3 regions of the Neomicrococcus lactis genome follow, and region 2 is predicted to be linked to each of the others. Evidence: riboswitches for the same ligand, from Rfam matches in the RefSeq annotation. Region 2 holds a riboswitch; each other region holds the start of a gene.

Region 1 (5,095 bases), 520 kb from region 2:
GTTCATGGGCTCTGGATCCCGAGGGAGTTGCCGCAAGACCAAATACACGTGTCTGTCGAGTATCCGCATTCACGTATCCGCCGTGCCGGTCTTGTGTCTCATGAGTCCCGAGTCAGTCGCAATCTCATTGACCTTGGGCCTCTGCGGATAACCAGCCCGGCCAGAACTGTGATGGACTTAGCTTGTTTCCTATCAACTGATGACCTGACAGCGCTCATTGACCAACTCATCCGCCTGCCGCGACTCGCTTTTGAAGGTATTGAGCGTCCACTCATGACGCTGGCTGAGTGGAACTCGGAACTTGACACTTTTCACGGAACTGGAAAGAAGAAGCTGGTTGTCGCTACGAAGCAGGCGCGCATCGGTTCGGACTCACGTGCCGAGTCATTGCTTCGATTGGAGATTATTCGCTCAGGGCTGCCGGAACCTGAGCTCCAGCTGACCTTTGGTCACATTGGGATACCTGGTTTCAGCGCGGACATGGGCTACAAGAAGCTCCGAATTGCCGTTCACTATGACGGCCGAGATCACCGCAACGCTGCACAACACCATGGTGATAACAGTCGGGACTACTACTTGGAAAAGGCGGGATGGCGAAACCTTCGGTGCAGCGCCGTGGATTTCAACGAGGGCTTCAAAACCTTCTGCCAACGACTGCGACTGGTTATTGAAGAACGTCGGACCGAATTGATGGTAGCGGCCTAAGGTCAAATGCAGCCATTGAGCGTGGCGCCCTAAATCCACCTGCACCCAATGAGCGTGGCACCCAAAATCCACCTGCACACATTGAAGGCACATCGCTCGCCTGCTTGATTCATTCGTCTAAGACGACACCTGGTTATCTATTCGTTAGTGCTCGAGCCCTACCCAAAAAGCTTTGACGTCATTTTGGTCCACGTGGAACTAAAAATTGACGTCGATTGGTGCCAGCAAACATTCATGGAGCTGGCAGCAATCGACGTCAAAGTGAAACGAAGAAGGCGGCATTGATCAGAGCGCGCGTTTCGTGAACCGTTTGTCCGGACCTCGGGAAGCGGAACACGAAAGCGGCCGAACGCTAGAAACTAGATTGTGACTTTGCCCTTGGGGGTCTCAAATTCGACGGACAAGATGCCTGGAGCGCCGGACGGTGCAACAAAGTCCATGGAGACGTCTTCAACAACGTCATCAGCTGGTGAATCGAGCCAATCGCGAACGCGAGCGGCCGAGCCTGCAATGGTGATGCGGTCAATGCTGCCAGTCGGCTCAAGTGCCTGGGAAGGGTGCAGATCCTCCATGTTGTCGTCCCAACGCAAGAGGTAAGGAACCTGCGGATCGGCGATGACATCGTTGATGCCAATCTGGCGCCACAAGAGTTCGCGGCCATCAGGGAAACGACGGTTTCCTGGAACGGATCCACGTCCAAGACGCTCCTCGAAGGGTGCCAGATCTTCGGCGTAAACAGCCCAGCTCATCCAGCCGCCGCCCATTTCGGAGCGGGCTCGAACGGCTTGACCGAAAGGTGCCTTGAGTGAGGAAGGATGATCCAGAACCTCAACGACTTCAAGGTATTGGCGGTTTTTGAGCGGGAAAATCACGTTGCGCGTACCAAAGCGTGGGTGAACACCGCCCTTGACGAATTCGAGACCCAAAGCCTCAGAAATCCGGTTCGCTGTTTTCTCTAGTCCGTCTGGTCCACATGCGTAGGAAACGTGATCAAGCCTCATTGCTCCATCTTGGCACTTTGGCAATTCAGGTTCGAATTAGGGTGTCCTAAGTTACATTCGATGCTCTATTTATGTAGGGGAGTCCTCAATCTTGTAGCCGTGGGTGTAGGAAGGCTGGCTGTCCGCAACTAGTGCCTAGCCCGGAATGCGCAGTAGTGCATCACTTCAGGAAGGCGCACCAGGTCGTCACCTCAGGAAGAAGCCCCATCAGAGATCAGGAAGCGCAGGGTCTCAACGTCGAAACGTTGACAAGTATGAAGCCAAGAAGATGCTGGCTTGAAAAGACCGACCACACCAGAGAAAATGAACTAGGTCATGAGTGCCAGCAGATAGCCCCGGCTTGCTGGCCGGCAACCCTCCAACCGCGGTGGGGTGCCCCGGGTGAAGACCAGGTCCTGTACGAAGTGTGCAGGGCAAGCGCGGTGTTGCCTTTATTTGGCGCACCCTCAAAATATTGAGGAGATGAACATGTCCCAGCAATGGAACTTCGAAACGCTTCAGATTCACGCAGGTCAGACGCCAGATCCCAGCACGGGTGCACGGGCACTTCCTATCTACTTGACCACGTCGTTCGAATTCCCAAGCGCCTCCACAGCTGCAGCACGTTTCGCTCTGCAGGACCTCGGACCGATCTACACGCGCATCGGCAACCCCACTCAGGACGTTGTTGAGCAACGCATTGCCGCACTTGAAGGCGGTGTCGGCGCACTTCTTCTGTCTTCCGGTCAGGCCGCAACGACTTACTCGATCTTGAACTTGGCCGAAGTTGGCGACCACATTGTTGCCAGCCCATCGCTCTACGGCGGAACCCAGAACCTATTCAAGCACTCCCTCAAGAAGCTCGGCATCGAGGTCAGCTTCGTTGAGAACCCAGATGACATTGAGTCCTGGAAGGCCGCGGTCAAGCCAAACACCAAAGCATTCTTCGCAGAATCCGTGTCCAACCCACGCCAGGACGTCCTGGACATTCGCAAGGTCGCGGACGTCGCCCATGAGGCGGGCGTCCCGCTGATCGTGGACAACACTCTGGCCACCCCATACTTGATCCGCCCGATTACGCACGGCGCAGACATCGTGGTGCACAGTGCCACCAAGTACCTCGGTGGCCATGGCACGGTCATCGGCGGCGTCATTGTCGACTCCGGTAACTTCGATTTCGCCAAGGATCCAGAGAAGTTCCCTGGCTTCAACACCCCGGATGAGTCATACAATGGTCTGACGTTCGCGAAGGACCTTGGCGTCAACGGCATCCTCGGCGCGAACCTTGCCTACATCCTGAAGGCCCGCGTCCAGTTGCTTCGCGACCTCGGCTCCTCGATCAGCCCATTCAACGCCTTCCTCATCGAGCAGGGTCTGGAAACGCTGAGCCTCCGCATGGAGCGCCACGTCGCCAACGCCCAGAGGGTTGCAGAATTCCTCGAAGGCCACGATCAGGTCGAGAGCGTCCAGTTCGTGGGCCTCAAGTCCAGCCCTTGGTACGAACTTGGCCAGCACTACGCGCCACACGGTTCCGGCGCCATCGTTGCCTTCAATATCAAGGGTGGCAAGGACGCAGGCCAGCTCTTCGTCGACTCTCTCGAGCTTCACTCGCACGTTGCCAACCTCGGTGACGTCCGCTCGCTCGTGGTTCACCCAGCATCCACCACGCACGCCCAGCTCACTGAAGCTGAGCAATTGAAAGCCGGCGTCACGCCAGGTCTGGTGCGTCTCGCGGTGGGCATCGAGAACATCACGGACATCATCAACGACCTCAAGCAGGGCTTCCAGAAGGTTCTTGCGGGACGCGATCAGGGCATCGACGCCGAGCCGGTCGCTGCAGGGGAGCGCGCGTGACCTTGACTGTCCGAGAGCTAGATTCGCAGCAGCGTCCCGTCCCTGACGGTCACGTGCAATTCGCTGACGTTGGCGAGTATACGTTCGAGACCGGCGGATACCTCCCGAGCGTCACGCTGGCCTTCGAAACTTGGGGCACGTTGAATCAAGACGCCTCAAACGCGGTGCTGCTACTACACGCCCTGACCGGAGACACGCACGTCGCGAAGGGTGAGTCCAACGAGCCTGGCTGGTGGGATCAGCTCGTTGGTCCTGGCGGAATCGTGGACACCAACAAGTACTTTGTGGTGGCCCCGAACATGATCGGCTCTTGCTACGGCTCCACCGGCCCGGCGTCGATCGCGCCGGATGGTCGCCCGTGGGGTAGCCGTTTCCCATTCACGACCATTCGCGATTCTGTGAACCTCGAACTGCGTCTCGCCGACGATCTTGGCATCAAAAAATTCCATGCCGTGGTCGGCGGTTCAATGGGCGGCGCTCGAGCACTTGAGTGGGCCGTCACGGCACCTGAGCGGGTAGCGCACTGCGTCGTCGTAGCGGCCTGCGCGCAATCCTCAGCCGAGCAAATTGCGTTCGCGCAAGCTCAGACCGCGGCGATTCGTTTGGACCCGAATTACCGTTCCGGAGATTATTACGACGCCGCCAGCTCACCTGCCGCAGGCCTCGGCATTGCCCGGAGAATTGCGCACGTGACGTACCGTTCGGAGCCTGAGCTGGAGACGCGGTTCAGCCGCGCGAACCAGGGTGAAGAGAATCCATTTGGCGGAGCGTCCATCTCGCACCAGCGCGGTCGTTATGCAGTGGAAAGCTACCTTGATCACCAAGCAGACAAGCTCGTAGACCGGTTCGACGCGAACTCTTACGTGGTGCTGACCGAGGCTCTCATGAGCCACGATGTTGGCCGTTCGCGTGGGGGAGTAGACGCTGCACTCGCAAGCGCGGCGGACGTGAAGTTCTTGGTGGCCGCGGTGAATTCGGACCGCTTGTACTGGCCGGCGCAGTCGGAAGAGATCGTCAAACGAGTAGATCAAGGTGACGGCGTCTATACGATTGACTCGCCGATCGGGCATGATGGGTTTTTGACCGATATTCACCAACTCGGGCCGGTGCTGAATGAACACGTTTTTACGGCGCGCGGGGATCAGGAACGCAGCTAGCTCAACACACACGGCTAGCGGTTCACACACACTGATTCATCGCGCGCGATGGAGTGCGCTTGGGGTCGCACTCGCCATCGCCCTCAGCGGGTGTTCCACCGACTCTAGTGCTGTACGCATTGGACCGGGCTCGGCGGGTGGATCTCAAGTGGGGTCGTCAGTGGGAGCCACGTCTGGCGCTTCGGTCTCGGCTGGTTCAACCTCAGCCGATTCAACCTCCGCCGGTTCAACCTCAGCCGATTCAACCTCCGCCGGTTCATCTGCGAGCACTTCAACCACGGATACGTCGAGTGCGGGCGCGAGAGCGTCAAGCTCAGATACCGCGACGAATGAGTCGCGCTCCATTGTGGTGACCCATGGAGGTGCGGTGCTGACGACGGTTCAGTTGAAACCAGTCAC
Region 2 (5,095 bases):
TTCGCGACGTCAGCGCCGGAGCCCACGGTAATCGGGCCGAAGCCGCCCACGCCCACCCACTCGGCCAGCTGGCGCACGGTCCATGGGTTTCCGTCATCGCCGGAGGCCTTCTGGAAGGTCTCCACGGAGGACTGGATGGCATTGGACTTCACGTTCGCGCCGATGCTGTCGTCGAGGTCGTACTGGGAGAGGTCAACGCCCATCCAGCCGGAGATGAGAGCCAACGCGCCCTGCGGATCCACGTACTGCTTGAAGTCCTCAAACTTCGCCTGCGCGGAAGCCGTGTCAGGACCCGTGATGATGGTCTGCATCGCGTAGATGCGGATGTCGTAGCGGTCGCGGCCAGCGGCCTCGGCGGCGTCGCGGATCTTCTTGACGGTGTTCGTCAGGAGTTCCTTGGTCGGCGAGGTCACGAAGACCGCCTCAGCGTTTTCGGCCGCGAACTTCATGCCGCGCGAGGATGCGCCTGCCTGGAAGATGACCGGGGTGCGCTGGATAGATGGCTCCGTGATGGCGATGCCGGGAACCTTGAAGTACTTGCCCTCGTGGTTGATCGGGTGCACCTTGGACGGATCCGTGTAGACGCCGGTCTCGCGGTTGCGCTGGACGGCATCCTCTTCCCACGAACCTTCGAGCAGCTTGTAGACCACTTCGAGGTATTCGTCGGCGTGGTTGTAGCGCTCGTCGTGCTCCATTTGGTCTTCTTGACCCATGTTGCGTGCGGCGGACGGCAAGTAACCAGTCACCACGTTCCAACCCACACGGCCGTTGGTCAGGTGATCGAGCGTGGCCAAGCGGCGAGCAAACGGGTACGGGTGCTCGTAGGCGGTGCCGGCGGTGACGCCGAAGCCGAGGTTCTGCGTGACAGCTGCCATCGCGGAAACCAGGAGGAACGGATCGTTGACGGGAACCTGCGCTCCGGAGGACAACGGCGCCTCATTGGTGCCATTGAAAACGTCATACGTGCCGAGGACGTCAGCGATGAACAGGCCATCAAACTTGCCCTTTTCCAAGAGCTTCGCGAGTTCGGTCCAGTAGGTGATGTCTTTGTAACGCCAGGCCTGATCCTGCGGGTGGCGCCACAATCCTGGGGACTGGTGGACCACGCAGTTCATGTCGAAAGCGTTGAACCGTACGTGTCGGCGGGGAGCGATTTCAGTCATTTTTTGGTTCCTTCCCGACGAGAAGAACCCACGCAGGGCGCGGTTCGAGCTTCTCCATCGTTGCTGGCAGTAGCACCTTCCTCTTGATGAGGTGGTTGCTGCGGCGTCGTTGAGCCAGATCTCTCAGCCGCTCTGGATGGGTACTTCTCCATTGCACACCCAGAATGCGACCCCGCGAAATACGGGGGCCGCATTCTGTAATGATCACTGCAAATTTTTGATTACGACGCCGCCGCTTGGCCGTGGCGCTTATCGTCAATTCCCGCTTCACCAATGGTCCAAACGGTGGGCGGTTCCATTCCGTTGACGGCCCAGTCACCGGCGATGCGCGCCTTGTAGATGAAAGGGTTGTGGGTGGCGACGGTGCGAGCGTTGCGCCAGAAGCGGTCCAGCGACTTAGCGGTGCTCGTCGAGGATGCGCCGAGCGTGTTGAAGATCTGGCCGGTGGCTTCCGTAACGAGTGGGCTCAAGACAACCTGAGCCAAGCCGGACTCGAGTTCCACAGAGACGTTGGCGGCCTTCTCGACAGCATCGCCTTCGAGGCGTGAGTTGAACGCGCGATCCAAAGCGCGGCCCACGCGCAAGGTGGCAGCTGCGGCGACGTACGCCTTCGCGCTGACTTCGCCGACCACCTGAAGGATCTGCGGATCCTGGCTCACCGTGTCTGCATTGCCGTGGCCGAAGACTCGCTTGCGCTCGCGGACCTGCTTCGCCACTTCGTTGGCCGCTCCCTGAGCCGCGCCGGACAGTGCGATCAACAAAATGTGCTGGTACAGCGCAGTCTGGTACGGGAAGCGCACCTCGAAGTCGAAGACGTTTTCCGCGTCAACGGGTGCGTTCGTGAAGATCGTGGTGCCGCTGCCGGTGCCCTTTTGTCCGAAGCCGTCCCAGTCATCGAGAGTCTCGATGCCCTGAGTCTTGGTGCTGACGTAGGCGGATACATCGGAGCCATCCGGGCGCTTGGCCAGCACGTCGATCCACTCGGCGAAGATGGTGCCGGTGGTGTAGAACTTGGTGCCGTTGAGGACCAGCTGGCCGTCACGCTCGTCGAGGACCGTGCCCACGCCGCCCTGACCTGGTTCCGTCCACGCGTTGCCAGCAATCTCGCCGGCAACAAAGCGCTTGAACCATTCAGTGCGGTCGCCCGTCTTACCGTTGCGCGTCAGGCCGTGGTGGTAGAGATTTTCCTCGACAAACGCCCAGTGAGACCGAAGAGCCTGCGGGATGTTGCTGTCAGCCGCGGCCAGTTCAATGAGAAGTTCAGTGAACTCTTCCCAGTTCAGGCCGTCGCCGCCGAATTCTTGTGGAACGCGCGCGGCTGTGAAGCCGGCGTCCTTCAGCCACTGAATCTGCTCATGAGGAAGAGTGCCGTTGAGTTCGCGGTCTACCGCGCCTTCGGCGATGCGCTCGAAGATGGGGCGATACTTTTGCGCGACCGCTTCGAAGGTCGTCGCGTTGAGAGTTGAAGTGCTCAAGGGATTGTCGCTTTCCGAGAGTGGGACACAAAGAACCTCAGAAGAGGGCGTCCTGATGAATAAATTGCTCGGTGGGTGATCCAAGGGTTCACTATCGATCGAATCAGACGCAACGATTGTGACATGTTGTGAAATTTTCGAGTCATAATTTGGAGAAGGCTTCCAGCAAGGCTTTCAATTATTCGGTACCCATCATGAGTGGCTGAGAGATCTGGCTCGACGACGCCGCAGCAACCCCCAGCGAATCCTTTCGATTCGCGGACGGTGCTAACGCCAGAACCGATGGAGAGAAATGACTACAGACGTACGCGCTTTCACGACACCTGATGTCGTGGCCGAGGCTTCAGCACCAAGCCAGAACGCACCAAGCGGTGAGTCGGCAAGTGGAGTGCGCTTTGAGGGCGTGGGCCGCTCTTTCCCAGCCGTCTCGGGGAATACCAAGGTGGTCCTGCGGAACATCGACCTAAACATCCAGCCTCACGAGATCGTGGCAATCCTGGGTCCTTCCGGCTCCGGAAAGTCCACGTTGTTGCGCGCAGCGTCCGGACTGGATCAGCCCAGCTCGGGACGAATTCTCATTGACGGCGAACCCGTCAAAGGCATCGACCCACGTTGTGCAGTGGCCTTCCAAGAACCCCGACTCTTGCCGTGGCAAAACCTGGCTAAGAACGTGGAACTCGGTTTGCCATCGGGAACCCCGAAGGCTGAAGGTGCTGAGCGCGTGAAGCGTCTCTTGCAGCTCGTGGGACTTGGCGAAAGCTCGCACTTGCGTCCTCGCGAAGTTTCCGGCGGCATGGCACAGCGCACCTCCTTGGCTCGTGCACTTGCTCGCCGTCCCGGCGTGCTCTTGCTCGACGAACCTTTCGGCGCACTCGACGCACTCACCCGCTTGAACATGCAAGACCTCTTGCTCTCCGTTCACCAAGCTCACCCGGCAACGGTTCTTCTGGTTACCCACGACGTCGACGAAGCCCTCCAGCTCGCCGACCGGATTGTGGTTCTGGGAGTGGAGGATGGCAAACCAGGAGCCACGATTTCACGGATCCTGACGGTCCCCGGCGAACGCCCACGCGATCGCGCGTCGGCAGAACTGGCACGAATGCGCGCCGAACTGCTCTCGAGCCTCGGCGTCGACGCACACCGTCACTAAGCCCGGCTCTCAAACGGTCAAACGGTCACACGTTCAGGCGATCAAAACGGCACGTCGTTCTATAACGACGCCGCCTCGCCACCACACAGCTTCAACAACCTTGTCTTCAATAACTACTTTCAACCACATTTCTTGAGGAGCACCATCATGTCTTTCACCGCTAAATCCTTCTCCGCAGTCACCACTCGCCGCTCCGTCCTGGGACTGAGCGCACTCGCTGCCGCAACCTTCCTTTCTGCTTGCGCAGGCGAAGGCGGAAGTGGCCAGTCCGCTGGTTCGCAAGCTGCGTCGTCGTCCGCTAATGCCGCCGGCAAAGTCCTGAACATCGACTTCGCAACATACAACCCGCTCTCCCTCGTGTTGAAGGAGAAGGGCTGGCTCGAGGCGACGCTCAAGGATCAGGGTTACACCGTGAATTGGGTGCAGTCCGCGGGATCGAACAAGGCCAACGAAGCCTTGCGCGCCGGCGCCATCGACGTAGGATCCACCGCCGGATCCGCCGCACTCTTGGCCCGCTCGAACGGCTCGCCCATCAAGAACATCCTCTTGTACTCGCAGCCAGAATGGGCCGCGCTGGTAGTCGCGAAGGATTCCACGATCGCTTCTGTCGCTGATCTCAAGGGCAAGAACGTGGCCGCCACGAAGGGTACGGACCCATACTTCTTCTTGCTCCAGGCTCTCGAGGCGAACGGCCTCAAGGCATCGGACGTCACGGTGCAGAACCTGCAGCACGCTGACGGCCGCGCCGCTCTCGAAAACGGATCCGTGGACGCATGGAGCGGCCTCGATCCCATCATGGCCGGAGCCGAGCAGGCCGGCGCGAAGCTCATCTTCCGCAACGTGGACTTCAACACCTACGGCTTCTTGAACGCCACCGAGTCCTTCTTGAAGGAGAAGCCGGAAATCGCGCAGGCAGTAGTGAACGCTTACGAATACGCACGTGCCTGGGCACTCAAGAACGTCGAAGAGACGGAAGAGATTCTCGCGAAGGTCGCCGGTCTCGATGCGGCCGTGGCCAAGAAGGTCATCTCCGAGCGCAGCAACCTCGATGTGGATTCCACCCCGGGCGAGAAGCAGCGCGCTGTTCTCGAGAAGGTTGGACCGATCTTCGTCCAGTCCGGCGACGTGAAGGATCAGGGCACTGTGGACACCGCCCTTGCGTCCCTCTTTGATGATTCCTTCGCCAAGAAGGCTGACACTTCCAAGGTCAACGCATGAGCGTCAATCTCGGCCCCGACAGCTCGGTAGCAACGGCTGCGAGCGCAGACAACTCGACGGCCACGGCGCTGCGGTCCGGTAGCGGACTC
Region 3 (5,095 bases), 310 kb from region 2:
GGGCACCAACTCTCTCCTCGACATCAACGTGTTTGGCAAGCGCTCCGGCATCTCTGCCGCTGAGTACGCTCGCAACGCCGAGTTCGTTGAGCTACCTGAGAACTCTGAGAACGACACCGTCGCTCTTCTTGAGTCCATCCGCACGGGCAACGGCACCGAGAAGATCGCTGTTCTCCGTAAGGAACTTCAGGACAGCATGGACCTCAACATGCAGGTGTTCCGCACCGGCGAGTCCATTGCTCAGGCCTTGGCTGACATCGAGTCTTTGCGCCAGCGCTACAAGAACATCTCGATTCAGGACAAGGGCAAGCGCTTCAATCTGGACCTCCTCGAGGCCGTTGAGCTGGGCTTCTTGCTCGACTTGGCTGAAGTCATGACGGTGTCTGCATTGCACCGTGAAGAGTCCCGCGGTGGTCACTACCGTGAAGACTTCCCGGACCGCAACGACGAGCGCTTCATGAAGCACACCATGATGTACAAGGACGAGTCTGCAGAGACCGAAGGCGTCAAGGGTATGCGCGTTGAAACGAAGCCTGTGGTCTTCACCCGTTACGAGCCGATGGAGCGTAAGTACTAATGAGCACCGTAGAACCAGCATCCAAGATTGACCTCAAGACTGACGGCGGCAGCGGAGAGATCCCATCGTTCGACATCACCTTGAAGGTGCGTCGCTACGATCCAGAGTTCTCCGAAGAAGCAAAGTGGGACGAATACACGCTCACGATGTACGGCACGGACCGCGTGCTTGATGCTCTTCACAAGGTGAAGTGGGAGATCGACGGCTCGTTGTCCTTCCGCCGCTCTTGCGCTCACGGTGTGTGTGGCTCTGACGCCATGCGCATCAACGGCCGCAACCGCCTTGCGTGCAAGACCCTCCTCAAGGACTTGGACACCTCCAAGCCCATCACCGTTGAGCCCATCAAGGGCCTTCCGGTGGAGAAGGACCTCATCGTGGATATGGAACCTTTCTTCCAGTCCTACCGCGAGATCATGCCGTTCTTGATCACCAAGGGACACGAGCCTTCCAAGGAGCGCTACCAGTCCCCTGAGGATCGCGAGCGCTTCGATGACACCACCAAGTGCATCCTCTGCGCTGCGTGCACGTCTTCGTGCCCAGTGTTCTGGACCGATGGTCAGTACTTCGGCCCGGCAGCGATCGTGAACGCCCACCGCTTCATCTTCGACTCCCGCGACGAAGCCGGCGACATGCGTCTCGAAATCCTCAACGACAAGGAAGGCGTGTGGCGTTGCCGCACCACCTTTAACTGCTCCGAGGCTTGCCCACGTGGCATCCAGGTCACAAAGGCCATCTCGGAAGTCAAACAGGCTATCCTGGCTCGCCAGTTCTAGCCTCAAAATCACATCGCATCATCAGGGCGCGCCATGCCTTCGGGAGTGGCGCGCTTTGCGTTTAAGGGTTCCCTACACAGCCGCCGCTCCCCCACGCAAGCATTGCGACGAAACATCTCCTATTACGTCGTCGGCGTCACAAAAGTAGCAATCCAGATCACATGACTGATTTCATAATGGAACACCATCCAGAGCGGCTGAGAGATCTGGCTCGTTGACGCCGCAGCAAATTGACTGCCCGGTCATAGTGCTAACGCCAGAATCGATGGAAACTCGAGCGCTGGCTATGTTTCATGCTTCGGCTGTCTCTACCCGCCGTTCTCGGGGTTCCTTCTGTTACTCAACAACGAAGGAGAAAATCATGTCAGTCGAAACTCTTCAGACTTCGCCCCGCGTTCCCTACACGGGCAACGCCACCCCAGACGAGCTGTCCTACTGGGAAGCTATCGCACGTAATGTCGCTGATCAGCTCCGCGTTGACGCTATTGAGCGAGATCGCGCTAACCAGCAGCCACGCCGCGAAGTCCAGCTCTTGAAGGATTCTGGTCTCCTCAACCTGCTCGCGCCCACCGAGTTCGGCGGAGGTGGCGGCCACTGGGAAACCGCCTTCCAGGCTATTCGCATCATTTCCAGCGTGGACGGCTCCATCGGCCAGCTTCTCGCCTACCACTACATCAATCAGAGTGGAATCGCGTTCTATGCTTTGCCGCCAAGCCAGCCCGCATGGTGGCAGGCCACGGTCAACGGAAATTGGCTCTGGGGCGATTCGGTCAACCCTGTAGACCCCACGCTCACCCTCACGGCTGATGGCGACGGTTACCGGCTCAATGGCCTCAAGCACTTCTCCACGGGTTCCGGTGTTGGAGATGTCATTGTCTTCAATGCTCTCGTCGTCGATGGCATCAACGAAGGCAAGATCATCGCATTCGTCTTGGAGACCACTCGCGAAGGCGTCGAGCTCCTCGATGACTGGGACAACCTGGGTCAGCGCCTCACCGGTTCCGGCAGCGTCAAGAACACCAACGTGCGCGTGAATCCCGTGGACGTTCTGGGTGAAGTGACGGAAGAGCCGATCTCCACTCTCTTGACCCCGGGCATCCAGTTGGCGTTCTCCAACTTCTACCTCGGATCCGCGGAAGGTGCCCTTGAACGCGGCCGTCAGATCCTCGTGGAGCGCAAGAATTCATGGTTCCTCTCCGGCGTGGACACCTACGCTGAGGACAAGATCTTCCAGCGCGCTATCGGCGAATTGAAGGCGCGCACTGCCGCCGTTGCCGCTCTTGCGGAAAAGATTAACCGCAAATTCGACGACGTCGCAGCTCGCCAAGGTGCCCTCACCTCCGAAGAGCGTTGGGCTTACGCGAACGAAATCGCCGAGCTCAAGGTGGTCTCGACGGAGATCGGCCTCGAGGTATCTCACCGCATCTACGAAGTGACGGGCGCGAGCTCTACCAAGAGCAGCGTTGGCCTGGACTTGTTCTGGCGCAACGTCCGCACCCACACGCTCCACGACCCCGTGGACTACAAGAAGATCGAAGTTGGCGCGTACTACCTCAATCGCGACGTCCCAGCGCTCTCGCTCTACACCTAAGCCAGTAGCCACCACAGGCTGAAATCACTGAAGGCGCCGGCTCGCAACCACACTAAGTGGTCAAGCGAGTCGGCGCCTTCGGCTTTAGACCAGTTCACACGAGAACAAGCTCAGGCTAGATCCAAAATTAGCCCTTGAAAGGCGGCAAGAAGCCCACGCGCTCGTAGACAGCTTCAAGAACCGGCTGGGATACCTCGCGAGCCTTTTCAGCGCCGCGCGCCAGCAAGCGATCCAACTCAGCAGGATCGGCCAAGAGCTGCTCAGTACGCTCACGGATCGGAGTCACGGCAGCCACCACGGATTCGGCAACATCCACCTTGAGGTGTCCGTACATCTTGCCTTCGTAGGACGCCACCAAGGTATCCACAGGCGTGTTCGTGACGGCGGAGAGGATCTCCAACAAGTTGGTGACGCCAGGCTTTTTGGCGCGGTCGTGCGCCACCACGGTGTCATCGTCTGTCACGGCGGACTTGATGCGCTTCGCGATCACCTTCGGGTCATCGAGGATATTGATCAAGCCGTTCGGCGAGGCCGCGGACTTGGACATCTTCGAGGTTGGGTCCTGCAGGTCATAGATGCGCGCGCCACCCTTCTGGATGAACGCTTCCGGAACCACAAAGGTCTCGCCGAAGCGCGAGTTGAAGCGCTGCGCCAAGTCTCGAGCAAGCTCCACGTGCTGACGCTGATCGTCGCCCACGGGAACACCCTTGGGCTGGTACAGCAAGATGTCGGCGGCCATGAGCATCGGGTACGTGAAGAGGCCAACGCCCGCATTGTCGGCACCCTGCTTGGCAGACTTGTCCTTGAACTGCGTCATGCGGCTGGCTTCACCAAAACCGGTCAGGCACATCATGACCCACGCGAGCTGCGCGTGTTCAGGAACATGGGATTGCACAAACAGCGTGGACTTCTCAGGATCAATGCCGCCCGCGATGTACTGGGCCGCTGTCTTGCGGGTGCGTTCGCGCAGCTCCGCCGGATCCTGCGGCACCGTGATGGCGTGCATATCTGGGATGAAGAAGAACGCGTCGTATTCGTCCTGCTCTCGTACCCAGTTCACGAGGGCGCCCAAGTAGTTGCCCAAGTGCAAAGACTCGGCCGAGGGCTGCATGCCAGAAAGCACGCGCATGCGGTCAGAGGCGCTGACGCCGGGCAGGGTGATGTTCTTTGGCGTTACATCTGCCATGAGGTTCAAAATCCTTTTTAGAGTTGGTAATCGATCACGAGCGGAGCGTGATCGGACCATCGGGTGTCCCAACTAGGCGCGCGGTCTACTACAGCGTTCGTTGCCTTTGCCGCCCATGTGGGAGTGGCCATGTGGTAGTCGATGCGCCAGCCAGTATCCGTATCGAATGCCTTGCCGCGCTGGGACCACCAGGTGTATGGGCCGTCGACGTCGCCGGCGAGCATTCGGTGCACATCCGTGTACCCGATTTCGTCGCCGAAGAAACGGTCAAAGTACGCGCGCTCTTCAGGCAGGAATCCAGCCTTCTTCTGGTTGGCCTTCCAGTTCTTGATATCGCGCGGCGTGTGTCCCACGTTGAGGTCGCCCATGATGAGCGCGTGATCCGCACCCTTCGCGAGCGCAGGCAAACGGTCCACCATGACATCGAGGAACCGGTACTTGTCCACTTGCTTGGGGGTATCTACTTCACCGGAGTGCACGTAGGCGCTGACGACGGAAATGGTCTCGCCGTTCGGCAGGCCGAAGTCCGCTTCCACCCAGCGGCCGGAGGTCGTGAAGTAGTCATCGCCGATGTGCTCTCGCGTCGCCTTGGGCGCTACGCGAGAGGCCAGAGCCACGCCCGCGCGGCCCTTAGCTTCAGCTTCGGCGTGCAGGATGTGCCACTCCTCCCCCAGTAGCTCGCGGATGATGGCATCCGGCGCGCGAACTTCCTGAAGCGCCAAAATGTCCACGTCACGCTCAGCAAGCCACTCGGGCATTCCCTTGCGGTACGCAGCGCGGATTCCGTTGACATTCACGGACGCAATGCGCAGAGCCCCGGGCGCCTTCGCCGCGTAGCTCACTTCAGGCAAGGTGGATTCGTTACTAGAGGACGACGCCGCCGCTACAGCAGTTGCGTCGCTTGCGGACTCCTGGGCTGGAGTAGTCACACTCGCGCCTTTCCTTAGCTGATCAGTTCTAGCTAATGA

Evidence for each region. Region 2 has a riboswitch for S-adenosylmethionine ahead of BKA12_RS08480 (ABC transporter ATP-binding protein). Riboswitches for the same ligand answer to the same signal wherever they lie in the genome.
Region 1: it holds a riboswitch for S-adenosylmethionine, as region 2 does, so the genes downstream of both, BKA12_RS06215 (bifunctional o-acetylhomoserine/o-acetylserine sulfhydrylase) here and BKA12_RS08480 (ABC transporter ATP-binding protein) in region 2, are expected to answer to the same signal.
Region 3: it holds a riboswitch for S-adenosylmethionine, as region 2 does, so the genes downstream of both, BKA12_RS07110 (acyl-CoA dehydrogenase family protein) here and BKA12_RS08480 (ABC transporter ATP-binding protein) in region 2, are expected to answer to the same signal.

What each region holds. Positions count from the first base shown of each region.
Region 1 is NZ_JACHBL010000001.1:1,356,440-1,361,534, reverse strand. Features, by position in the region: gene BKA12_RS06225 (hypothetical protein) at 1-705, shown strand, start outside; gene BKA12_RS06220 (VOC family protein) at 1,065-1,706, opposite strand; SAM riboswitch class IV at 2,018-2,132, shown strand; gene BKA12_RS06215 (bifunctional o-acetylhomoserine/o-acetylserine sulfhydrylase) at 2,169-3,539, shown strand; gene metX (homoserine O-acetyltransferase MetX) at 3,536-4,696, shown strand; gene BKA12_RS06205 (hypothetical protein) at 4,841-5,041, opposite strand; gene BKA12_RS06200 (hypothetical protein) at 5,064-5,095, shown strand, end outside.
Region 2 is NZ_JACHBL010000001.1:1,873,839-1,878,933, forward strand. Features, by position in the region: gene BKA12_RS08470 (LLM class flavin-dependent oxidoreductase) at 1-1,163, opposite strand, end outside; SAM riboswitch class I at 1,215-1,306, opposite strand; gene BKA12_RS08475 (acyl-CoA dehydrogenase family protein) at 1,385-2,638, opposite strand; SAM riboswitch class I at 2,825-2,927, shown strand; gene BKA12_RS08480 (ABC transporter ATP-binding protein) at 2,931-3,788, shown strand; gene BKA12_RS08485 (aliphatic sulfonate ABC transporter substrate-binding protein) at 3,936-5,006, shown strand; gene BKA12_RS08490 (ABC transporter permease) at 5,003-5,095, shown strand, end outside.
Region 3 is NZ_JACHBL010000001.1:1,564,185-1,569,279, forward strand. Features, by position in the region: gene sdhA (succinate dehydrogenase flavoprotein subunit) at 1-577, shown strand, start outside; gene BKA12_RS07105 (succinate dehydrogenase iron-sulfur subunit) at 577-1,350, shown strand; SAM riboswitch class I at 1,532-1,622, shown strand; gene BKA12_RS07110 (acyl-CoA dehydrogenase family protein) at 1,712-2,941, shown strand; gene trpS (tryptophan--tRNA ligase) at 3,069-4,127, opposite strand; gene BKA12_RS07120 (exodeoxyribonuclease III) at 4,145-4,978, opposite strand.